One region of the Exiguobacterium sp. s80 genome, then DNA from elsewhere that is predicted to be linked to it. Evidence: riboswitches for the same ligand, from Rfam matches in the RefSeq annotation. Region 1 holds a riboswitch; each other region holds the start of a gene.

Region 1 (5,695 bases):
GACTGCTACGGGATAGGTCCCGTCAGCAGTCTTTCGTGTATCGGTCAGTGGATTAAAAGTCAATTTCGTCAGGGTCCGGTCCGAGGCGGACTTCTGTCGCGAGACGATCGATTTGTTCGAGGTCGTCTGCATCGAGTTGGAAATCAAACACATCGAAGTTTTCAGCAATCCGTTCTGGTGTGACTGATTTCGGAAGCGCAACGATTCCGTTATCGAGGTGCCAACGTAGAACGACTTGTGATGGGCTCTTACCATGTTTTTCAGCAATCTCTTTGAAATCATTGATTTCAAGGAACTTACCTTGCATGAGTGGGCTCCATGCTTCGACTTGAATGCTGTGATCTTGCAAGTACTCATGCAATTCATGCTGTGGAAGTTGTGGATGAAGCTCGACTTGGTTGATCATCGGCGTCATGAGTCCTTCTTCAGCAAGTGTATCGAGATGATGTTCTTTAAAGTTCGATACACCAATCGCCTTGATTTTACCTGCTTCGTAAAGTTCGACCATGGCTTTCCATGCTTCGACATAACCTTCGACCGGCCAGTGAATGAGATAAAGATCGAGATAATCGGTTTCTAGTCGCTCAAGTGACTCAGCGAAAGCCTCTTTCGTCCGTCCGGCACGAATGTCATCGTTCCAAACTTTAGACGTCAAGAAGAGTTCTTCACGTTTCACGCCGCTTTCTTTGATTCCTTTTGCGACACCACGTTCGTTTTTGTAGACGGCAGCCGTATCGATATGACGGTAACCGACGCGAAGTGCTTCTGCGACGGCAGCCGGTGCTTCCGTCTCTTCATCGACTTGCCAGACACCGAACCCGATCTGTGGAATCGTGATACCATTTGAAAGTTTTGCGTATTGCATGTATATACTCCTCCTTCAATGAAACTAGAATATGGATTTGCCTGTTCAGTTTAGCATGAACTTAGCGGAACATCTGTTTTGATGCTCATAAGCAGGGAATATAGAATGGGAAAGAGAAGAAAGTCTACTGATGCATAAACGAAGAGAGGTGTAATATCATGGTGAAATCGATTAAAAAAGTACCAAAAGGAGTCTGGACAAGCATCGCAGCACTATTAGGTGCTCAAGCCACGTTCCTCTTTCTTGGTGCCCGCAAGACAGGACGCAACCCATGGGTATGGGGGGGAGCAGGACTCGTTCAATTTCCGCTTCCGGCGATTGCCTATTTCATTTTGAATCGTCAAGAAAAACAGAAATAAAGTGAACCCCCCGTCGCAGACGAAGCGACGGGGGGTGTTTGTTTTACGACATGTTGTTTTTCTGTGCGGCATCACTCTTCCGGCGTGGGAAGCCGAAGAAGATTGCCAGTGATCCACAAACGAACAGTAAAAATGGATAGAACAAATAAGGAATCAGTTCGGGTGACGCCGTTTTCGTCAATTCAGCGGCAATCAAAAGTTGCGCTCCGTACGGGATGATTCCTTGAACACCACAGGAAAAGAGGTCGAGGATACTGGCTGACTTCTTCCGGTCGATGTCATACGTATCCGCGATTTCAGCAGCGAGCGGACCGGCGACAAGAATCGAAATCGTATTATTTGCTGTTGCGAGATTCGTTGCACTGACGAGGGCAGCCATACTGAACTCAGCTCCCCGGCGTTTCGAAATCTTTCGTGTCAGCGTTTCTTTGAGATAAGCAATTCCACCGTTATAGGTGATCAGGCTGACGAGTCCACCCATCAGCAACGTCAAGATTGAGATTTCTGCCATCCCCATCAATCCGTCAGACATCGCGAGGACAAACCCACTTACTCCGAAACTACCGTCGATCATTCCGATGATGCCTGTCAATAACGTCCCGCCGAGTAAGACGAGAATGACGTTGACACCAAAGAGTGCGAGCGCGATGACGGAAAGATACGGAATCAGCTTATAAAATTCAAATGCTTTCGCTTCGACGACATCTCCGGAACCTGACACGAAAGCGAGTAAGATGACAGTGATGACGGCAGCAGGCAAGACGATTAAAAAGTTCGTTCTGAATTTATCACGCATGTTCGTTTTTTGTGTCCGGACAGCGGCGATTGTCGTATCTGAGATAAACGATAAGTTATCACCGAACATTGCTCCACCGACGACGGCAGCAGCGGCGAGTGCGACATTGACACCCGTCGCGTCATGAATCCCGAGTGCGATCGGTGCAAGGGCAGCGATTGTGCCGGTCGAAGTTCCCATCGCCATCGAGATGAAAGCGGCAATGATGAACAATCCACTCATTAAAAGAGACTGGGGTAGGAAACTGAGTGCAGCGTTGACGGTCGCATCAATGGCTCCGATTGCATTCGCTGTTCCAGAAAATGTGCCAGCGAGTAAAAAGATGAAGACCATGATCATGATGTCCGGATTTCCGGCACCGCGGGCAATCCGCTCGACGGTCTGGTTGATGTCTCCCTTAGATGTCGCAGCAGCAAAAATCAAGGCGATTAAAGCTGCAATCAAGATGGGGAATTTGTAAAAGTCGTTATAGAAGATTCCTGCACCGATGAATAATACAAGGAAAACGAACAAGGGGAACAACGCCCATTTGTTCGGCGTAACCGTTTCGTTCATGTGAATCACTCCATTTCTTCAGCATACAAAAAAAGACCCCTTCGCAAGAAAGAAGGAGGTCTTTACTGAAAAAGACGCTCTTCTTATCTCTCAAGCCATAGCTTGCTGGATTTGGCACAGTACGAATCAATCGTCCGCTGCCGAAACATCATTGGGCCAGTCCCTCCGTTTCTCGCGATAAAAAGAAGTCATTTAGTTGTTTAGTCGTTGTTTAAAACACGTTTATTACCCTAACGTATCTTTTAATGCTTGTCAACTGTACCTTACTGCAGTGCTTGTTTGAGCGTCGTCACGTTTTCGTTCATCAAATCAAAGTACGATTGATCTTGTTGATCTTTTGCGACGGACTCGAGGTTATGAATCGTAATCGATTCGGCACCGATTTCTTTTTGGATGACACGGGCGACCTTTGGCGACACCGTCTCTTCGAAGGCGATATAGTTTAAGTCATGCATCTCTGCTTCCTTGACGATGGCAGCCAGCTGTTTTTGGGACGGTTCGTCAGACGGTGAAATACCGGCAATCGGCAGTTGCGTGAAACCGTAACGTTCCGCCAAGTACCCGTATGCGGCATGCGTGACGAGAAGCTCCTTTTTCGAACCGGAGTCAACAGCTTTTTGTAAATTTTGGTCGAGTTCATCTGCTTGTTTGTTAAAGAGTGCGAGGTTTTTATCAAACGTTTCCTTCCGGTCAGGTGCTTCCTTTGCTAACGCGGTCGTAATCGAGTCAGCCATTTTCTTGGCGTTGTTCGGGTCGAGCCAAACATGCGGATCGTATTGTCCATGATCGTGCGACTCTTCTTCAGCCTCGTGATCATCATGGTCATCGTGTGCGTCTTCTTCGTGCGTATGAAGCGAAGCGGAAGCTTCGAGTAAGTCGATATTTTTACTTGTCTCGACAAAACGAATGGAATTACCGGCTAAACTTTCCTTAATCTTTTCAGAGTACGGCTCAAGGGTTGTGCCGGTAAGTAAAAATAGATCGCCTTTCGCAATCGTCGTCAGTTGCTTCGGAGTCGGCTCATACGAATGCGGGTCGGCGCCAGGGGGAACGATTAATTCGACCTGGACGTCCTTTCCGCCGATTTCTTTGGCGATGGCTGCCGTGGCGAACGTCGACGTATAAATTTGCAATTTACCGTCTTCGTCTGAATTTGAAGTCGATGAGCCGCATGCGGCGAGCAGACTGGCAGTTACTGTCGCGATGGTTAACGCTGGAATGATTTTTTTCATATATGAACCCTCCAAGATAATTAAAACGTAATTGTTCCGATTTGGACTTTCTAACTATATCCGACGGAAATTAAAGCGTCAAGTCGGAATGTTGTGAAGTTCTAGTTCAAAATAAATCGGGTAAGAGAAGAGTAGAAGTGAAATCGGAATGAGCCTTGGAGGTGATGAGGTGAAACGTGAAACAGCATGGTTGATGGGTGGCGCCGCTATTTTGACGACGGCTGCTGCTGGTGCGAGTATTTGGAATAATTATGGAGCCTTACTCAGATGGACGGAGCCGGTCTTGCCGCTTACCGAAAAGCAATTAGCACCACGAAATCTTTTATACAAGACGGTCAATCAGCAGGACTTGACGTTAGATATTTATTATCCGCCGGGAGAAGGGCCGTTTCCGGTCGCGATTTATGCTCATGGCGGCGCATTCGTTCGTGGAAACCGTGATGATGTGTTTAGTTTTGCTCCAATCATCGACCGGTTTTTAGAACTCGGGATTGCCGTTTGCAGCATCGACTATCGTTTATTTGAGGATGGCAGCTACTTTCCGGACAACCTGGAAGATGTTCGAGATGCCTTATGTTTTTTAAATCAACAAGCGGATGAATTACGCATCGCGCGCGGTCGCATGCTTTTATGGGGTGATTCAGCAGGTGGAGCCCTAATGTTGACGACGGCGCTTGCCCCGACTGAATTTATCGGCGAACAGGCGGAGGCGCATCTTCCTTTAATCAGTGGAGTCATCGCCTTGTATCCGCCGACGAATTTTCTGTTGTTTAAATTCATTCAAACCTGGATTGCCCATATCAAGTTTTATGGGGGTGGACGTGAAGAATGGCGACAGTTGATGATGCGTGTCTCCCCGGCGACACATTTAAGTTCCGACTCGCCGCCGATCATGTTGCTGCACGGAAAAAAGGATCCGATTGTCCCGTTTGCTCAAGCACTCCACTTTGTTGAGAAGGGGGCGGATGTCGGGGCGGATGTTCGATTATTCTCTTTCCCGAATGGCACACATTCGCTGGCGAGCTTTGCCCAAACTGAAAATCCACTCAAAATTGAACGTTTGCTCGAACGAATCGAAGCCTTCAGTTGTCAAGTGCTTGTCTTACCGAAACGAGAGGCGCTTCATTAGGAAACATGATACAATCAGTCATATTTCTTTAGAAGGAGACTGCAATATGACGGAAATTTGTTTAGTACGACACGGTCAAACGGACTGGAACTTAAACGAGCGGATTCAAGGACGTGAAGATATACCGCTTAACGAGACCGGTAGAAAACAGGCGGCTCTCAGTGCTGCCTACCTGGCAGAAGAACAGTGGGACGTCTTGATTTCAAGTCCGCTATCGCGAGCTGTCGAAACTGCTGAAATCATTGGTCAATCGATCGGTCTAAGCTTGACGGAAACGGATGAACGGCTTGTCGAGCGCGAATTTGGAACGGCTTCCGGTGAACCGGTCGCCGGAATTTACGAAGCAGTGCAGGCAAATGATGCAGAGCGCGTCCCGGGGCTTGAAACGGAAGCGGAAATTCAACAGCGTGTCTTCAGTGCGGTTGAAGAACTGACAGAAAAATATCGAGGAAAACGCCTCTTAGTCGTCTGCCATTCGCATACGATTAAAGCGGCACTCTCCTCGATTGATGAGACATTCAGTTACCGGACGCCGTTAAAAAATGCATGTGCGAATTACATTCGTTTTTCCGACCGTTATGAGATTGAGCGGATTAATGTAGCGGACCATATCACAATTTGAACATCATCCTTCGACGGTTGCCGGATGTTCTTGTAAGTACTGTTTAAACGTTTCTTTCGCGATGCTCGTGATATGAGCACCACGTTTAGAGCGTCGGTCTTTATATTCTTGAATCAGCTCTTCGCCAGTAAAGTTGT
Region 2 (5,695 bases), 180 kb from region 1:
AACGTTCGTGCAACATATCGAACAGGAGCAGGAAAAACGGATTCACCAAATGGCACCGGATATGAAGTCGTCGTTGCAACGGGATATGGAAAAACAAGGCATGGTCGAAGCAGACCATCTGTTTGGCAGTTTAATAGAAGGAACGGAGCCAGCGGTGTACCCGACGTTACGGATGATTCTTACGAATTTAAAGGTATATGAACAGCTATCAATTACTATTTAAGCTGTTGAAGGGCTTCGAAATCGAGAATTACAAATAGCTTCTCCAAGGTGACTCTATCGTTTATCTTAAGAGAAGCTATTTATGTAGCTAGAAAATGTTATGTTCGTAAATTTTTCTTGACTGACTCTGATTACAAGTGGGGAAAATATTAAATAAAATTTAAATGATAAGAATATTCTTTTAAATGATACTCTATCTCTTTAATTAAAATAGACTTAAGTATAAGTAAGGGATATGATTTAGATATCTCTAAAATATAAGTTGTTAATGTTTTTTTGGATTTGTGAGAGGGGATAATTTGACATGAAGCGTATTATTATTCGTGCAGGTATGACACCCTTTGAACAGTTTGATGCTGAGTATATAATGAGAGAAAATTCAATCGGAGGGAACGTTGGGAATTTGATCTATCAGTACAGTATCTTCCGAACATTGATGACGGAAGGAACGACGATCACGCCTGACTATTACTACTATGATGAAGAACGTGCAGATGAGATCAACGAAAAATTTGATCTTTACGTCATTCCACTTGCAGATGCATTCCGTCAAGAGTTCGCATCGTCCCTTCGAAAATACACACGATTGATTAAAAAATTGAAAATTCCGGTCGTCGTCATCGGTGTTGGTCTACGCGCACCATTCGAGCCGGACTTAAAAGGCGGATTCCCGTTCGACGAGGATGTTAAAGCATTCGTCAGCGCAGTCCTCGAACGTTCAAGCATCATTGGACTTCGTGGTGAAATCACGTCGAAATACCTGACACGCCTTGGTTTCCGTGAAGGCATCGATCATAAAGTCATCGGTTGCCCATCGATGTATGCATTCGGTCGTAATCTTCACATTCGTGAGACAAACATCACGAAAGATTCGATGGTTAGTGTCAATTCATCACGTTTTTCACCCAAAAATGTCCTTGATTTTATCACACGTGGAATGGAAGAGTATCCAAATCACTATTTCATCCCACAATGGATGAAAGAATTGAAGTTGACGTACACTGGAACTCATCCGTTTGGAGACCTTTCAGATATGAATTATGCAGCTAGAATGTCACACCCGGTGTATATGAATGACCGTGTTCGTTTCTTCTTAAACGCTCAAACGTGGTTCGACTTCCTCAAAGAAGCTGACTTGAGCTTTGGTGCACGTCTCCACGGAAACATCACAGCGACACTCGCTGGAACACCAAGTATTTTGATTCCTAAAGATGCAAGGATGCGTGAATTAACAGATTACCATCAATTGACTCACATCTGGGCAAATGACATCACGGCAGACACACGGCTTTCGGACGTCGTCGAAACAGCAGACTTCCAAAGCCCGGCGCGGATTCAAGTGAAAAACTTCGACAACTTTCTTGACTTCTTGAACACGAACGACTTGGAGCATATCTATCAAGACACGAACTATCCAGAGAACGTGCCGTTTGATCGTGAAATGGCGAAAACAGAACTCCTCCCAGCGGTTAAACCGATTACAGGAATCAGTATGGAAGAAGCAATCGCACGTTTTGAATCATTCTTCCCGGAAGAAGAGAAAAAAATTGCTGCGATTCAAAAACATGATAAAGATAAAGACAAAAAGATTAAAACGTTACAAGATAAACTCAACAAGCAGACGAAGGTGGTTAAACATCAAGAAGGTACATTGAACCGTAAAGCGGTTCGGGTGGCCCTTAAGACAGCTAATCTCTTCGTAAAAAAATAACAATAAGACGTCTCATGCCAATGCGGTAGGAGACGTTTTTTTGAATTCTATTATCTGAATTGTGTTGACAATTCAAAAAAGGACTGCTACTGTTATGAAAAATTACATTCTTATCCAGAGAGGTGGAGGGACTGGCCCTTTGAAGCCTCAGCAACAGGTCGAAAGATACTGTGCTAATTCCTGCGGGTGTTGTACCCGATCGATAAGCGCTCTTCATGTTGTCGACCGACGCACCCTGTCTGTACAGGAGTGCGTTTTTTTTATTGAGTGAGAAAGAGGAGTGGTGGAGGATGGAGCAAAAAACAACATTTCGACGAAAGATGGAATCCCGTCATATCGTCATGCTGTCGTTAGGTGGCGTCATCGGGACGGGGCTGTTCCTGAGTACGGGGTACACATTGGAGCAAGCAGGGCGGATCGGAACGATTGTATCCTACTTACTCGGAGCACTCGTCGTCTATCTCGTGATGCTTTGTTTAGGGGAACTCGCTGTACATATGCCGGAAACCGGTGCCTTTCATAGTTATGGACAAAGTACATTGGACCGGGAACCGGCTATACGGTCGCCTGGCTCTACTGGCTGACCTGGACGGTGGCGCTCGGTTCCGAGTTTACGGCAGCCGGTTTATTGATGCAACGCTGGTTCCCTGACGTGCCGGTCTGGTTGTTCAGCGGATTGTTCGTCATCATCATTTTAGTGATTAATGTACTGACAGTGCGCGTGTTCGCCGAAGTCGAATTTTGGTTTTCTGCCGTGAAAATCATGACGATCATCGCCTTCATCGTCTTAGGGGCAGCAGCAATCGTCGGCTTTATTCCACTGGCGTCAGGAGAAGCAGCTCCGTTGTTCGGACCGCTGACGGAAGGGGAACTCTTCCCGAACGGGGCCTTTGCGATTTTGATGACGATGCTCGCCGTCAACTTTGCCTATTCGGGGACAGAACTGATTGGTGTTGCGGCAGGCGAGGCGGTTGATCCGAAGCGGACGATTCCTCTTGCCATCCGGACGACGATTGTCCGGCTGGTCGTGTTTTTTGTCGGCACGATCATCGTCCTGGCGATTTTACTACCGACGGATGCGAACGGTGTGCTCGAGAGTCCGTTCGTTGCCGTCTTCGAACGGATCGGGATTCAATTTGCGGCGGACATCATGAACTTCGTCATCTTGACGGCGATCCTTTCCGCAGCGAACTCCGGGTTGTACGCCGCGTCACGGATGTTGTGGTCGTTGTCTGATCAACGGATGATTTCACCGTTCTTTGCTAAATTGAGTCAAAACGGTGTTCCGACACGCGCTGTCATGTTCAGTATGCTCGGCGGATTGTTTGCACTGCTATCAAGTGTCTACGCAGCAGAAAGCGTCTATATCGCACTCGTCTCGATTTCAGGACTTGCTGTCGTCGTTGTCTGGATGAGCATCAGTGCTTCGCAATACTTCTTTCGGCGGCGTTACCTGAGAGAAGGACACGATTTGCAAGACTTGGTGTACCGGACACCATTTTATCCAGTCGTCCCGATTGTCTCCTTTTTGATTTGCCTATTGTCGCTGATCGGGATTGCCTTTGATCCTACGCAGCGTGTTGCCTTATATTTTGGAATTCCCTTTATCGGACTTTGTTATCTCGTGCATTACCTGACGAAAAAATCACAGAAACGGAGTGTGGAAGATGTCAAAACAGAAAAATCCAGTTGAAGCCTTACTTAACGAAAAACCGTTTATTTTACTTGATGGAGCACTTGCGACAGAACTGGAGCGGCATGGGAGTGATCTCGCCGATCCTCTCTGGTCGGCACGGGTCTTGGTCGAAGAGCCGGAACAGATTCACCGCGTCCATGCTGACTATTTTCGAATCGGTGCGGACTGTGCCATCACCTCGAGTTATCAAGCAAGTTTGCAAGGGTTTAAACAACGGGGAATCGGGACGGATGCAGCGATCGAACTGATCAAGCAGACGGTCTACTTGGCGCAACATGCACGTCAAGAAGTCGCCGGAGCAGGGACACGATCGTTGATTGCCGGATCAGTCGGTCCGTACGGGGCGTATTTGGCCGATGGATCAGAATATATCGGACACTACGGTGTCGATGATGCGACCCTTGAGAACTTTCATCGTCCCCGAATCGAGGCGTTGATTGCGGCAGGAGCAGATTTACTGGCCTTCGAAACGATTCCGTCGCTTCAAGAAGCAACCGTCTTGTTTCGGATATTAGAAGAATTTCCGGAACACTCGGCCTGGCTCGCTTTTTCCCTTCGCGATGCGGAACACATCAGTGAAGGGACGACGATTGCGGATTGTGTCGCAGCAGTCGGCCGCCATCCGCAACTCGCTGCGCTCGGTGCAAATTGCTTTCCGGCGTCGATTACGACAGATTTCGTAACGGGATTGAAGCGACTGACGGACGTGCCGATCATCGTCTATCCGAATTCGGGGGAACAGTATGATCCCGTCAAGAAAACATGGTCTGGTGAATCGGTGTGTACAGCTTTTGATGAAGTTGCCAGTGAGTGGTATGCGGCAGGGGCACGCCTGATCGGCGGTTGTTGCCGGACGACACCGGAACAAATTGAACGGATTCATGCCGCCATCGAAGGAACGTAAGGTTGCAAAAATCGAGCTGAAATCAATCGCAGTGCCGGACGGTTCCGCCCTCTGCGCAAGAAACGCCGATGATCCCGTTTTTCATACGGAATCATCGGCGTTTTTTATCCCTATTCTTCTCGTTCATGACGTCTTAAGACGATTGGATCACCGTTCCCGCAGTTCACGGTTAAATTGTTGGAGCAGGCGTCCAAATGCTTCCGCATCGTCACCTGACCAGTCTGTCAGTAAGCGTTCGATGCTCGCGAGGCGTGCCGTCCGGTAAATCGTCAGTTCTTCCTGTCCGAGTGAAGTGATGTGATAGAAGAAAGCACGGCCATCTGCTTCATCGCGTACTTTTTCGACCAATTTCTTTTGATCGAGTGCTGCCGCTTGCCGGCTGACGGTAGAGACGTCAAGTTGCAATTCGCGTGCCAATGTCTTCACCCCGACTGGACCAGACTCGGACAGTTGACGCAGTAACAAATACGACGCGCGATCTAAATTTCGGTTATCGGCCGTCGCTGTCGTCAAACGACGAATCAGAATCGCAAGTTCTAGTTCAATCACTTCGAGTGCCTGATCAGACATGTTAATCCCCTCTTTTCCTAAGTGCTTCATGTTTCCCATCATTACGCAAGGACTTAGCCCCTGTCAATGAGAGGTCAGGAAACTTGACAGTCCATTAGTTGTATTATACAATCATTTCTGTTATTTAATTGCATCATACAACTTATTTATTCAGAACACACACAAAAGGAGAATTCCGATGAAAGCTTATGAATCGATGAAACAAGAAGTGATCACAGTCCACGAAACAGACGTCATCCGCCATGTCGTCGAACGTTTCATCCAATCCGGAATCAGCGGTGTTCCCGTCATCAATGACGAGAGCGAAGTCGTTGGGTACATCAGTGATGGTGACATCATGCGGGCGATTGGAAAGCACAAAGACATCATCGTCGATACGTTTTTATATGTAGATGTCATCAAAGGGGATGAAGAAGATTATGACGCGCGGGTGCGTCACATTCTGAACCGTCCGGTCATGGAGATGGCACGCCGGAAAGTCGTCACGGCAGATGTTGAAACGGAGATGGAAGAAATCGCAGCGACGCTCGGTTCGAAACGGATTAAAAAATTACCGATTTTAAAACAAGGAAAGCTTGTCGGAATCATCAGT
Region 3 (5,695 bases), on a different contig from region 1:
ACGCTGCAGACGGTCGTGTCGATCGCTTCAACAAAAAATACGGCCGCAAGTAATTGCGACCTATCCATTAAAAAACAGCCTGTCTCCATCACTGGAGCAGGCTGTTTTTGTATAGACTGAACTGGGCGCGATAGGTCAGGTAAGTCTTCAACACGAACGATGAGCCGATTGCGCCGGCAATGCCGGTGATATACGGGAGCAAGTCAGGATTTGTCGCGAATTGTTCGAAGAGACGACTGAAGGAAAAATGTCGGCCGAGGAAAAAACCTGCGCCGAGAAAGACACTAATCCAAATCAAAGCCCCGGTATACGCATAGACGGCGAAAACCCGAAACGGCATCTTCGAAACACCGGCAAAAAAAGCGGACAGTTGGCGAAGGCCAGGTATGTAGTAACCGATAATCAAGACCGACTTGCCGTAACGAAGAAAGCCGGCTTCTGCCGTGACAATGTGTTTTTCAGAAATGCGAAACTTCGGTCCGATTCGATGAAGCAACGGCATTCCGAGTTTCAGACCAAGCAGGTAGCTGATCGTCATCCCGATACAGCTTCCGGCGTAAGCGGCGAGAATCGTTCCGATTAAGGGTAAATTGCCTTGATGCATCCAAAAACCGGACATGATCAGTAACGTTTCATCCGGAACAGGAAGCCCGATGATCCCCCCGGCTAGAAGGATCGCAAGTCCGAATGAACCATATTGATGAAGCACTTCATGTAATATGTGATGGATCGGGAACACCTTCCTTCATAAATTCTTCTTCTATAGTGTACAGGAAATGAGGACTGGTTAAAACGACAAGGTGGGGAATCATGGGAATGAACGGATGGATTTTTGATTTCGAGAAGTCAACTCTTTTCCTTATATTCGATTCGGGCTATACTCGTTAAAGTGACTAATTTTAGAGGACGGTGTCTGCAATGATGCATGTAATAAATCAGTATGGTTGGATTGAAGTGATTTGCGGAAGTATGTTCTCTGGTAAGTCGGAAGAATTGATTCGACGCGTTCGCCGGGCTCAGTACGGGAAGTTGCCGGTCCAAGTGTTTAAACCGGCAATCGACGACCGTTATCATGAAGAACATGTCGTCTCGCACGTCGGCAACTCTGTCATCGCGGTACCGATGGCGACGAGCCGTGACGTGTACGCGGCAGTCGCACAAGAGACACAAGTGGTCGCGATTGACGAAGTTCAGTTCTTTGATGATGAAATCGTCGATGTCATCGAGGCCCTCGCGCAGGACGGAAAACGTGTCATCTGTGCCGGACTCGATCAAGACTTCCGGGCGGAACCATTCGGTAAGATGCCGGAACTTCTCGCACGGGCAGAGTTCGTCACGAAACTGCAGGCGATCTGCCTGTCGTGCGGTGACCCGGCATCGCGGACGCAACGTTTAATCGACGGTCGACCTGCCAACTACAATGATCCAATCATTTTAGTCGGCGCGTCAGAGTCGTATGAGCCGCGTTGCCGCCACTGCCATGAAGTGCCGGGGAAATCGCAAGCCCTGCAACAATGGAAGAAACAGCAACAGAACTGATGAAGTAAACGAAGGACTGATTCATCAGTCAGGACCACATCAATCAAATGGCCGATACTCCCATCGTTTCAAGGGGGCATCGGTCATTTTTTTTGCGCATTCATATTGTTCTGGACGGCTTAGTCGATGCTTGAAACACGCATCGAAACAGTCTTCATCCCTTGCTTTCGCGCAGGAAAGACATCAACCGGTGTGGGTCAAACGACTATATTGGTGTACAAAGTGTGTTGCCTCGCGGACAATCGTTTCTTGATCATAATCGAGGGTCGCGACATGATAGGAGTCAAGCAGGCAATAGCTCCGTTTGTCCGTCGAACCGATGACTTGATAAAGGTAATCCGAACTTTCAGGCGGGACGACATGGTCTTCGGCAGAATATAAAATAAGTGTTGGAATCTCGATGGCTGGTAAGAGTGGACGTGTCTGGTCAATCAAGGTCAAAAGTTCCGATGCGCAGACGACAGGGACCTGGTCATAGATGATTTCAAACGCTTCACGTTTAATGTCTGGGGTACTTTCTTTTAAGTAGCGTGGACAGTCTTCAAAAGATAATGCTTCATAGGCAGGAATCGCTAACGCTGCATTGATCGTAATCAATCCGTCAGCAGGTAATCCTTCCGCGACGAGTGCAAGGGCAAGTGTTGCACCCATCGATTGTCCGGCGATGAAAATGGACGAACAATGATTGGTTAAGACGTCGAACCCTTGGCGGAGGCTTTGTTTCCAATCTTCGGCAGTCGACGCTTCGAAATCACGGATGCTCGTCCCGTGTCCGTCGAGACGCGGGGCATACACAGTAAACCCTCGGGCGGCAAACTGCTCTCCGACAGTACGGACGCTTTGAGGGGTTGCGTTAAAACCGTGAGACAGTAAAATACCGATTGGACCTCGTTCAATCAAAAAAGCTTCTGCGCCAAACAGGACGGGTGATGATGAATTCATAAAGGGTTCCTCCTTCTATTAAAAAACTCGTAGTGCTTTAGGCGCACTACGAGATTCTCGTAAGTATCATCCAAAGCATCGGCTTTGCTGGTCGGAGCACCTTGCATGTTGCAGGTTGCCGTGGGTTCGTAGAGCCAGATCTCTCGCCCACTCTTGATATATCGTATAGGAATTGTCGGAATAATCATTGTGAAGAGGATAGCATTGATTGAAATACGTTGTCAAGACGTCAAAAAGAAGTCGAAATTGATAAACTGGGTAATTTGGTTTAATTTTGAAAATATGGTTGACTTGAGAAAGGAATCCCCGTAGTGTAAGCATTAGATTCACGACATAAGAACGACTTGAAACATCACACATATGAACTTCATACCGTAGCACTTATCGAGAGAGGTGGAGGGACTGGCCCTACGAAACCTCGGCAACAGACTTCTTACGTCGTACTGTGCCAATTCCGTCAGACGTTTGTCTGAAAGATGAGCGGAGCGGATTCTGCCTTAGTGCAGATGGAAGGATCCTTTTCTTTTAAGAGAAGGGTCCTTTTTTTGATGTTTTCCTAAAAAAAGAGAATGAAATACAATTCATTTTGTATTTTAGAATGACCTGTGCTAGTCTTGAGCTGTATAACTCAATAACCAGTTCTTCGGGGTAGGGTGAAAATCCCAACCGGCGGTGATGCGATTGATAAATCGATGAGCCCGCGACCTGCAGTGTACGCACTGTGGCTGACTTGGTGAGACTCCAGGGCCGACGGTAAAGTCCGGATGGGAGAAGGACGAAACAATGCGCTTGCTGCCATTTTCTGAAAAAATGTTTTCAGGGAAAGGTCTGTTTCTGTATGTGTAAAAACAGAAACGCGAGACGCTTATTTCGTCAATCCTTCAATCACGACGCCCCTTTTACAGGAGGCGTCTTTTTTATTGAAAGGAGCGGAAAAAATGGAAACATTCATGAGTTATGCGATGCAACTAGCACACATGTTAAACGGTCAAACGAGCCCGAATCCGAGTGTCGGCTGCGTCATCGTCAAACAGGGGCGGATTGTTGGTTTTGGGGCCCACCGTTATGCGGGAGGACCCCATGCCGAAGTCGAAGCGCTCCTCATGGCAGGTGAAGCAGCACGCGGAGCCGATCTCTACGTGACACTCGAACCGTGCAATCATCACGGTAAAACACCGCCGTGTACGGAAGCGATTCTAAAAGCCGGGATTGCCGGCGTCTTTGTCGCGACAGAGGACCGGCACGCGCTCGTCGCAGGAAGCGGCATCACACGTCTCCGGGAAGCGGGACTTGACGTCGAAGTCGGTTTATTAAAAGACGAGGCAGTGGCACTGTATGAACCATTTTGGACGGCGATCGAACGAAAACGGCCACGCGTCACAGTGAAAGTCGCACAAACGATGAACGGGACGGTCGCGACGGGTGAACAACGCTTTATCACTTCAGAAGTGGCGCGCGCAGACGGACGTCAGTTACGCGGGACGCACGATGCGATTCTCGTCGGAAGCGACACGGTGATCATCGATGATCCGGCACTGACGTTGCGCAGTTCGACCGGCATCGAACCGGTCCGTGTCATTGTCGATCGGCGCGGGCGCCTGACTGAAACATTCCAAGTCTTAAACGATGGCTTGAATCCGACGTACTGGCTGACGGAACAGCCGCGTACGACAGAGCGCGAGAACGTGACGGTTTTCGTCGGGACGTATGCGACACCGGACCAAATCCTCGAACTTTTATATGAACAAGGTATTCGCAGTCTGTTGATTGAAGGCGGTCCCACGATTCAATCCGCATTTTTAGAAGCGGATCTCGTGGATACGATCGAACTCTATCAGGCACCGTCCCTCTTCAGTGGGACAAAGTCTCTGACGACGGAACAGGACATCGAAGACCGTTTTGATTTAGTGAAAATGAACCAAATCGGACAGGACGTCCATCTCCAGTATGTACGAAAGGAGAGGATGACATGTTTACCGGATTGATTGAAGAACTTGGCACAATAAAACGGAAAGTCCCCCGTCCGAACGGGCTGGCGCTCGAGATTGAAGCGACAGCAGTGCTTGACGGAACAAAGATTGGCGACAGCATTGCCGTTGATGGCATTTGTTTGACGGTGACGGCGATGACGAAGAGCGGATTCACGGCCGATGCGGTCCATGAGACGATCCGAGCGACGTCGCTTCAGACGTTACGGGTCGGAGCAGCCGTTCAACTCGAACGCGCGATGCCGGCGAATGGACGGTTCGGTGGTCACTTCGTCAGCGGGCATATCGACGGGACGGCTCGGTTTCTCAGCCGGCGACCGGACGGTGAAGCGATGGAATACCGTTTTGAGGCAGGCGACTGGAGCAAGTACTGTATTCCGAAAGGATCGATTGCGATTAATGGGACGAGCCTGACACTGCAACATGTCGGAAACGACGCGGTGACGATTTCATTGATTCCCCATTCACGCCAAGTCACGACGTTCGATCGCTTGCAGACGGGTGCCCTCGTCAATATCGAATGTGACTTGATGGCGAAACATCTCTATCACTTTACGCAGAAGGATGCGAAAACGGACTGGTCGGCATTTTTAGGAGGCGAAGCATGATGAACGGATTTGATTCGATTGAAGAAGCAGTGGATGACTTAAAACGCGGACGACCGATCATCGTCTGTGACGATGAAAACCGTGAGAACGAAGGGGATCTCGTGTTACTTGCGGAACATGCGACACCCGAGATGATTAACTTCATGATCACTTACGGCAAAGGACTCGTCTGTGTCCCGGTCAGTCCGGATATCGCAACACGACTCGAACTCCGGCCGATGACAGATGTCAACACGGATCCGAACGGAACGGCTTTTACGATCAGCATTGATCATGAAGATGCGAAAACCGGCATCAGTGCAGCGGAACGGGCAATGACGATTCAGCGGATGTTGACGGATGGTCCAAAGCAGTTCAAGCGTCCCGGACACATCTTTCCGTTGATCGCAAACGAAGGCGGCGTTCGCGTCCGGCGTGGTCATACGGAAGCAGGGATTGATTTGGCACGGCTCGCGGGAAGCGCCGAAGCGGCCGTCATCTGTGAAATCATTTTAGACGACGGGACGATGGCACGGGTTGATGATTTAGTGACGTATAAAGCAGAACATGATTTAAAAATGATTACGATCGATGCTCTCATCCGCTATCTCGAGCGCTCTGTCCGCCGTGAAGCGGAAG
Region 4 (5,695 bases), on a different contig from region 1:
TGATACGCCGACAGGAAAATCAATCACTCAAAATACGTTAATCGATACGTACGGGACATCGGGTGACTTCACGCGGGTTAAACAAGGCGACGTTTACGTCTTCGTTTCAAGTAAATTCTTAAGTAAGACACCTGTTTATGAAACGACGGGCACTCAATTCGCCCAACAACAAACTGTGATTTATACAGATGCCGATACGACAAGTAAACAACTTGGGAGCTATTCTTTAAATGCTACCGTCAAAACATACGGGACATCTGGTCTTTATTCCCGCGTCCGAATCAATGATACCTACGGATACGTATTGACGGCGCACCTCGGCGATTCCGTCGTCTACGCAAAGACCGATCGGCTTTACGTCCAAGATACGACACCGATTCAGGTAGAGCCAAACAGTTCGAGCACCGTCTTGAAGCATCATAAACAAAATACACTCTTGACGATTTACGGCACGAGCGGTGCCTATAGCCGAATCATCTTCCGCGGTGAATATGCGTACGTCTTGACGAGCTCACTCGCGAAATCAAAAGTCTATGCCAAAACAAATCGCCTGTACATCCAAAAAACAACACCGATCCAGCAATCCCCAAGCAGTTCAAGTACGGTTCTTAAGCATCATCAAAAGAACACGCTCTTGACGATTTACGGGACGAGTGGCGCCTATAGCCGAATCATCTTCCGCGGTGAATATGCATACGTCTTGACGAGTTCGCTCGCAGCAACGAAAGCAGATCTGTATGCGACGACAGGAACACGTTACGTGACCGAAGACAAGTTGGTCGTCCATCCAAAAGCCAGTCTTAGCGGAAACATTGGGACACTGAAAAAAGGAGCATTAATCACGACCTACGGAAAAAGCGGTTACTACACACGCGTTAAAATCGGATCACGCTTCGGATTCGTTGACTCAAGTCGGCTCGGTTTAAATAAACCGACATCTAAAGCCAAAGTCGGGACCGTCTTTTACGTCCATTTCAACCAAACACCACTCTTTTCTGCTGACGTCGCCTACAGTCGTCCGGCGAGTCACTTAAGCAAAGGAACGAAATTGATCGGATTAAAATCGATTGATGATGACTTTTGGCAAGTCCGTCTACCGAATGGTCAAACGGGTTACGTCCTCAATCCTTATATCGGAACGAGCAAACCGGATATGCGGTATAACGAGCAAGCCATCAATCGTTCAAAAGTCTATACGGTCAAAGCAACGACTTCATTTTATGACACACCTGCCAGTCCAAAAAGTGCCGGGTTGGTCGAAAAAGGCAAGCGTGTGTATCCGCGTTACCGCGTCGGTAATTTCTATGTCATTCAGTCCGGCTGGACGCCCGTCTACATCCCGGTGACGGCCCTTACAGTGACGAGCGAAACAAAAGTTGACAAGAAAAATAATTCACGTGGCGAAAAGTTGATTCAAGCTGCTGTTGCCCATATCGGTACTCCGTACACATGGGGATCACAAAACGTGGCGAATGGTGGATTCGATTGTTCCGGCTTGATTCATTATGCGACGAACCAAGCCGGAAAATACGGCGGACGGACGAATGTCCGCGGTTACTGGTACGGAGCGTTCTTTACAAATCAACGCACAAGTATCAGTTCCGGAAAACGCTCGGATATCGTCTTCTTCGAAAACACGTATACGGATGGCCCCTCGCATATCGGGATCATGTTAGATAGTAAACACTTCATTCATGCCGGAGGATCACAACTGCAAATCAGTTCAATTTACGAGCCGCACTGGCGTGAGCACTTCCTCGGTTTCAAATCAATGTAATGATTAAAAAAACGGACCTTCCCTAACCCGGGAGGTCCGCTTCTTTTAGCTAACATTAAAATGTCATTTCCGCATATTTCGTAACTTGGCGATCGATTAAGTACAATTCGATTTGTTCGCGATACGCTTTATAGTGGTCTGACGCAATATGCGCTTCTAACGCTTCTTCATCTTGATAGACTTCATACAGCATGAACTGATGTTCATCTTCAATCGATTGATGTAAGCTATAACGCAAGCACCCCGGCTCGTTTTGTGAAGCTTTGTAGACCGTACTTAAAATCGGAAAGACTTGATCGGCTAAACCTGCTTTGACTGTGATGACCGCGTTGACAATAATTTCTCCCATGACTTGTTTTCCTCCTCATCATTCATTACTCCTATCTGTACCCGTTTTATAGAAAGTCATACCTCAAAAACCTGAAAGGATGATTATGATGCAACAGCAACTCTTCACTCAACTCGATCAACTCGAACAACAAATCATTGAAAGACGTCGTGATCTGCACCGTCACCCGGAACTCTCTTTTCAAGAAGTGCGGACACCAAACGCCATCGCCTCATTTTATGATGAGCTTGGTCTCCCTTACCGCAGGAACGTCGGTGGTAGCGGGATCGTCGCGACCCTCAAAGGAAAACATCCTGGAAAGACCATCGCCATTCGGGCCGATTTCGATGCCCTGCCACTGCAGGAGGAAACGGATCTCGCCTTCCGTTCGATTCATCCGGGTGTCATGCATGCGTGTGGACATGACGGACATACGGCGATTGCACTCGGTCTTGCCTCGGCCTTTACAGCACTGCAAGAAGACCTTCACGGAACAATCGTATTCATTCATCAACACGGGGAAGAAGTCTTCCCGGGTGGTGCCATTCAAATGATTGAAGACGGCTGTCTTGACGGGGTCGATGCAATTTTCGGTACGCATCTCGAAAATGACTTACCTGTCGGAACAATTGGCTATCACGCAGGACATACGCTGTGCGCCATCGATGAATTCGAAATCGTCGTCCACGGACAGGGTGGTCATGCGCAAGCCCCTCATAAAACACAAGATGCACTCGTCGCCGGGGCACAACTCGTCTGTAATCTCCAACACCTCGTCAGTCGGCGCGTTGATCCGTTTTCACCTGCCATCATCGCAATCGGTTCATTCCACGCCGGAACGGCTCCGAACATCGTTACTGGTGAGGCACGGATTGTCGGAGAAATTCGAACATTTGACGAAGCGCTGCGTCACCAGTTACGACAGCAGGTCGATTTGGTTGCCCGGACGACGTGTGCCGGAATCGGTGCGAGCTATTCCATCGACTTTACGACGGGTTATCCTTCCCTTTGGAATCATCCGGTAGAAACAAATCTCGTTAAAGAAGCGACGGCTTTCTTAGGTGAGGCATCTGTCAAAGAACTCAAACCGATGATGGCAGCCGATGATTTCGCCTATTATTTAGAGCGTATCCCAGGAAGCTACTTCTTTACGGGGTCCGCCAAAACGGACGGGAGTACGATTTATCCGCAACACCATCCGAAATATGAAATCGATGAACGGGCACTACTCGTCGGCGCGAAATCTCTAGGTGCGACCGTCCTGCATGCCTTACAATCTTAATGATTGACTTTGTCGTTTTAGAGATGCTATTATCACATCAATGATAACGAATTTAATCAACTTCATATAACACTTATCAAGAGTGGACTGAGAGATCTGGATCGATGACGTCCCAGCAACCTGCCTTCAGTGGCAAGGTGCTACGACCAGCAAAGCGCAAGCTTTGGTTGATAAAAAGCGACGACTCCTTTTGCAACCAAGCAAAGGAGTCGTTTTCGTTTTCTCGCTGTCAGAGCACGAATGATTATAGGGCGACTACCGCCAGCGGAAAGGACGAGATATAGATGGAAAAAGCAACATTCGCAGGAGGCTGTTTCTGGTGCATGGTGACACCATTCGAAGAACTGCCCGGTATTCACGGAATTGTTTCCGGTTATACAGGAGGACAAATCGAAAATCCGACATACGAACAAATAAAAACAGGCACGACCGGTCATTCGGAGGTCGTCGAGATTACATTTGATCCGGCGTTATTCTCATACGAGCGGTTACTCGAACTTTACTGGCCGCAAACGGATCCGACTGACGCCGGCGGACAGTTCCAGGACCGTGGGACACAATACGCACCTGCCATCTTTTATCATACGGAAGAACAGCGCCTTGCTGCGATTGCTTCACGTGACGCGCTTGCTGCGAGCAATCGCTTTAAGCAACCGATCGTCACACGAATCGAAGCGGCACAAGCCTTCTACCCAGCAGAAGACTATCATCAAAACTTCCACAAAAAGAATCCGGAGCACTACAAAAAAGACCGGAAAGCATCCGGTCGCGATGAATTCATCGATGTGGCTTGGAAAGAAGAAGTATCTGTCTAAACTAAAAAAAGCCCGCTTCGTGCGGGCTTTTCGTTTGTAGATACACTCTTATGAAGAGTGAATATGCTATAACAAGAGGCAATCCGTTCGCGCTCCCCTGTTTCGCCTCGTCTTCAAAGCGATTCGAGACGGATTGCGCTCTAACACTACTCTATGATTTTCTCTACGGTACACCCTGAAAGCTTCGTTTTTCGTTGACTCCTACGGGAAAAAGCGCGTGAACACGCGCTGCCAAGAGGCTGGCAAGACCCTGCTCGTTGTCCGTGAGGATCAAGGCAACGGCTTGCGCCTCGCCCGAGGAAAGCAACGAAAAAAGGAGAAGCTTTCATTTCACAACTACTAATTCGTCTTCGTGCTGAAAAATCGACTTGATGTTGCCAGAGCTAACCGTAAGAATTACGATACCTTTTCCGACAACTCATCCGAAGATTCGATTTCTACGACTTGATATCGTTTCAACACAAAAATACCGGCTAGCATCACAAGCAATCCAGCGACTTGTCCGAGCGAAAGCTCAAGCTTCGGTAAACCGAACCAACCGAATAAATCGACACATAATGCAAAACTGAGTTGCGAAATCAAGACGACCGAAATCGCAATCGATGGACCGAGCAGCTGAATCCCGCGCATCACACAAAATACAACACCGACCCCGACCAGACCACCAAATAAATAAAGCGGTTCGACCGTTTGAATCTTCGAGAGTGTGCCACCCCGAAATACGAGTAACGCGAGCAGTGAACCGATGAACCCGACAAAAAAGACGAGGGTCGTCGTCGCCCATGCCCCGAACGCATGACTCATCCGTGCATTCAATACCGTCTGTAAACTAATCATCATTCCTGCCGTAATCGCACAAAACATACCTAGTCCCACGCTGTTCCCTCCTTATTCGTAACTATTTCCGTTCGCTTTTTCTTTAATCCGCTCTACATCTAAAATAATGATTTTCCCGCGTCGCCTCGCCAAGATTTCTTCGTCACAAAGTGTTGAGATGATACGGTTTAAATGACGGTAACTCGTCCCGAGCCAATCGGCGACGTCATGGAGATTCGATGTTCGCATCTCTTGGTAAAACAGGCTGTCGGAAACGTCCGAGGTAATCGATAACAAATATCCGGCAAATCGTTCTTCGACCGAATAAAGGACATGAAATGATGCTGATTTCGAGTCGGCGTACCACTTGGTCGTAATGACCCGCAGTAAAAATTGTAAAAAGGTGTTCGTCGTATTGTGCTCACGTAAGATCGCATACGGAATGCTGAGTGCCACGACATCCGTAATCACCTCGATGGTATTCAAGACTTCCCGTTCATTGATATATTCCGCGTCCCCAATCACCGTCATCGCCTTTTTGAAGCGTAAAATCCGTTGTTTCCCTTCAGCCGATGCTGCAGAGATTTTAATTTTTCCTTCGACGATGAAATACATCCGGTCAATCGGTTCACCCGTCACACATAACAGGTCCCCTTCCGAAAACGTTTCGATGCGTA

What was found. Region 1 has a riboswitch for S-adenosylmethionine ahead of KNP94_RS07745 (Na+/H+ antiporter NhaC family protein). Riboswitches for the same ligand answer to the same signal wherever they lie in the genome.
Region 2: another riboswitch for S-adenosylmethionine. It lies ahead of KNP94_RS06910 (amino acid permease); the one in region 1 lies ahead of KNP94_RS07745 (Na+/H+ antiporter NhaC family protein).
Region 3: another riboswitch for S-adenosylmethionine. It lies ahead of KNP94_RS13625 (alpha/beta hydrolase); the one in region 1 lies ahead of KNP94_RS07745 (Na+/H+ antiporter NhaC family protein).
Region 4: another riboswitch for S-adenosylmethionine. It lies ahead of msrA (peptide-methionine (S)-S-oxide reductase MsrA); the one in region 1 lies ahead of KNP94_RS07745 (Na+/H+ antiporter NhaC family protein).

What each region holds. Positions count from the first base shown of each region.
Region 1 covers NZ_JACSMP010000002.1:247,803-253,497, forward strand. Annotated here, with positions in the region: gene KNP94_RS07735 (aldo/keto reductase) at 53-865, opposite strand; gene KNP94_RS07740 (hypothetical protein) at 1,024-1,224, shown strand; gene KNP94_RS07745 (Na+/H+ antiporter NhaC family protein) at 1,268-2,575, opposite strand; SAM riboswitch class I at 2,656-2,759, opposite strand; gene KNP94_RS07750 (metal ABC transporter solute-binding protein, Zn/Mn family) at 2,839-3,807, opposite strand; gene KNP94_RS07755 (alpha/beta hydrolase) at 3,977-4,936, shown strand; gene KNP94_RS07760 (histidine phosphatase family protein) at 4,983-5,558, shown strand; gene KNP94_RS07765 (YwpF family protein) at 5,562-5,695, opposite strand, start outside.
Region 2 covers NZ_JACSMP010000002.1:71,901-77,595, forward strand. Annotated here, with positions in the region: gene KNP94_RS06900 (ketopantoate reductase family protein) at 1-223, shown strand, start outside; gene KNP94_RS06905 (polysaccharide pyruvyl transferase family protein) at 527-1,933, shown strand; SAM riboswitch class I at 2,041-2,142, shown strand; partial or broken gene KNP94_RS06910 (amino acid permease) at 2,224-3,626, shown strand; gene mmuM (homocysteine S-methyltransferase) at 3,601-4,533, shown strand; gene KNP94_RS06920 (MarR family winged helix-turn-helix transcriptional regulator) at 4,681-5,103, opposite strand; gene KNP94_RS06925 (CBS domain-containing protein) at 5,282-5,695, shown strand, end outside.
Region 3 covers NZ_JACSMP010000009.1:60,103-65,797, reverse strand. Annotated here, with positions in the region: gene KNP94_RS13640 (type B 50S ribosomal protein L31) at 1-53, shown strand, start outside; gene KNP94_RS13635 (DedA family protein) at 89-739, opposite strand; gene KNP94_RS13630 (thymidine kinase) at 922-1,539, shown strand; gene KNP94_RS13625 (alpha/beta hydrolase) at 1,723-2,481, opposite strand; SAM riboswitch class I at 2,542-2,644, opposite strand; SAM riboswitch class I at 2,860-2,964, shown strand; FMN riboswitch at 3,117-3,261, shown strand; gene ribD (bifunctional diaminohydroxyphosphoribosylaminopyrimidine deaminase/5-amino-6-(5-phosphoribosylamino)uracil reductase RibD) at 3,420-4,466, shown strand; gene ribE (riboflavin synthase) at 4,451-5,077, shown strand; gene ribA (GTP cyclohydrolase II) at 5,077-5,695, shown strand, end outside.
Region 4 covers NZ_JACSMP010000006.1:38,487-44,181, forward strand. Annotated here, with positions in the region: gene KNP94_RS11325 (C40 family peptidase) at 1-1,777, shown strand, start outside; gene KNP94_RS11330 (putative quinol monooxygenase) at 1,833-2,126, opposite strand; gene KNP94_RS11335 (M20 metallopeptidase family protein) at 2,215-3,387, shown strand; SAM riboswitch class I at 3,458-3,564, shown strand; gene msrA (peptide-methionine (S)-S-oxide reductase MsrA) at 3,672-4,202, shown strand; gene KNP94_RS11345 (DMT family transporter) at 4,599-5,078, opposite strand; gene KNP94_RS11350 (Crp/Fnr family transcriptional regulator) at 5,091-5,695, opposite strand, start outside.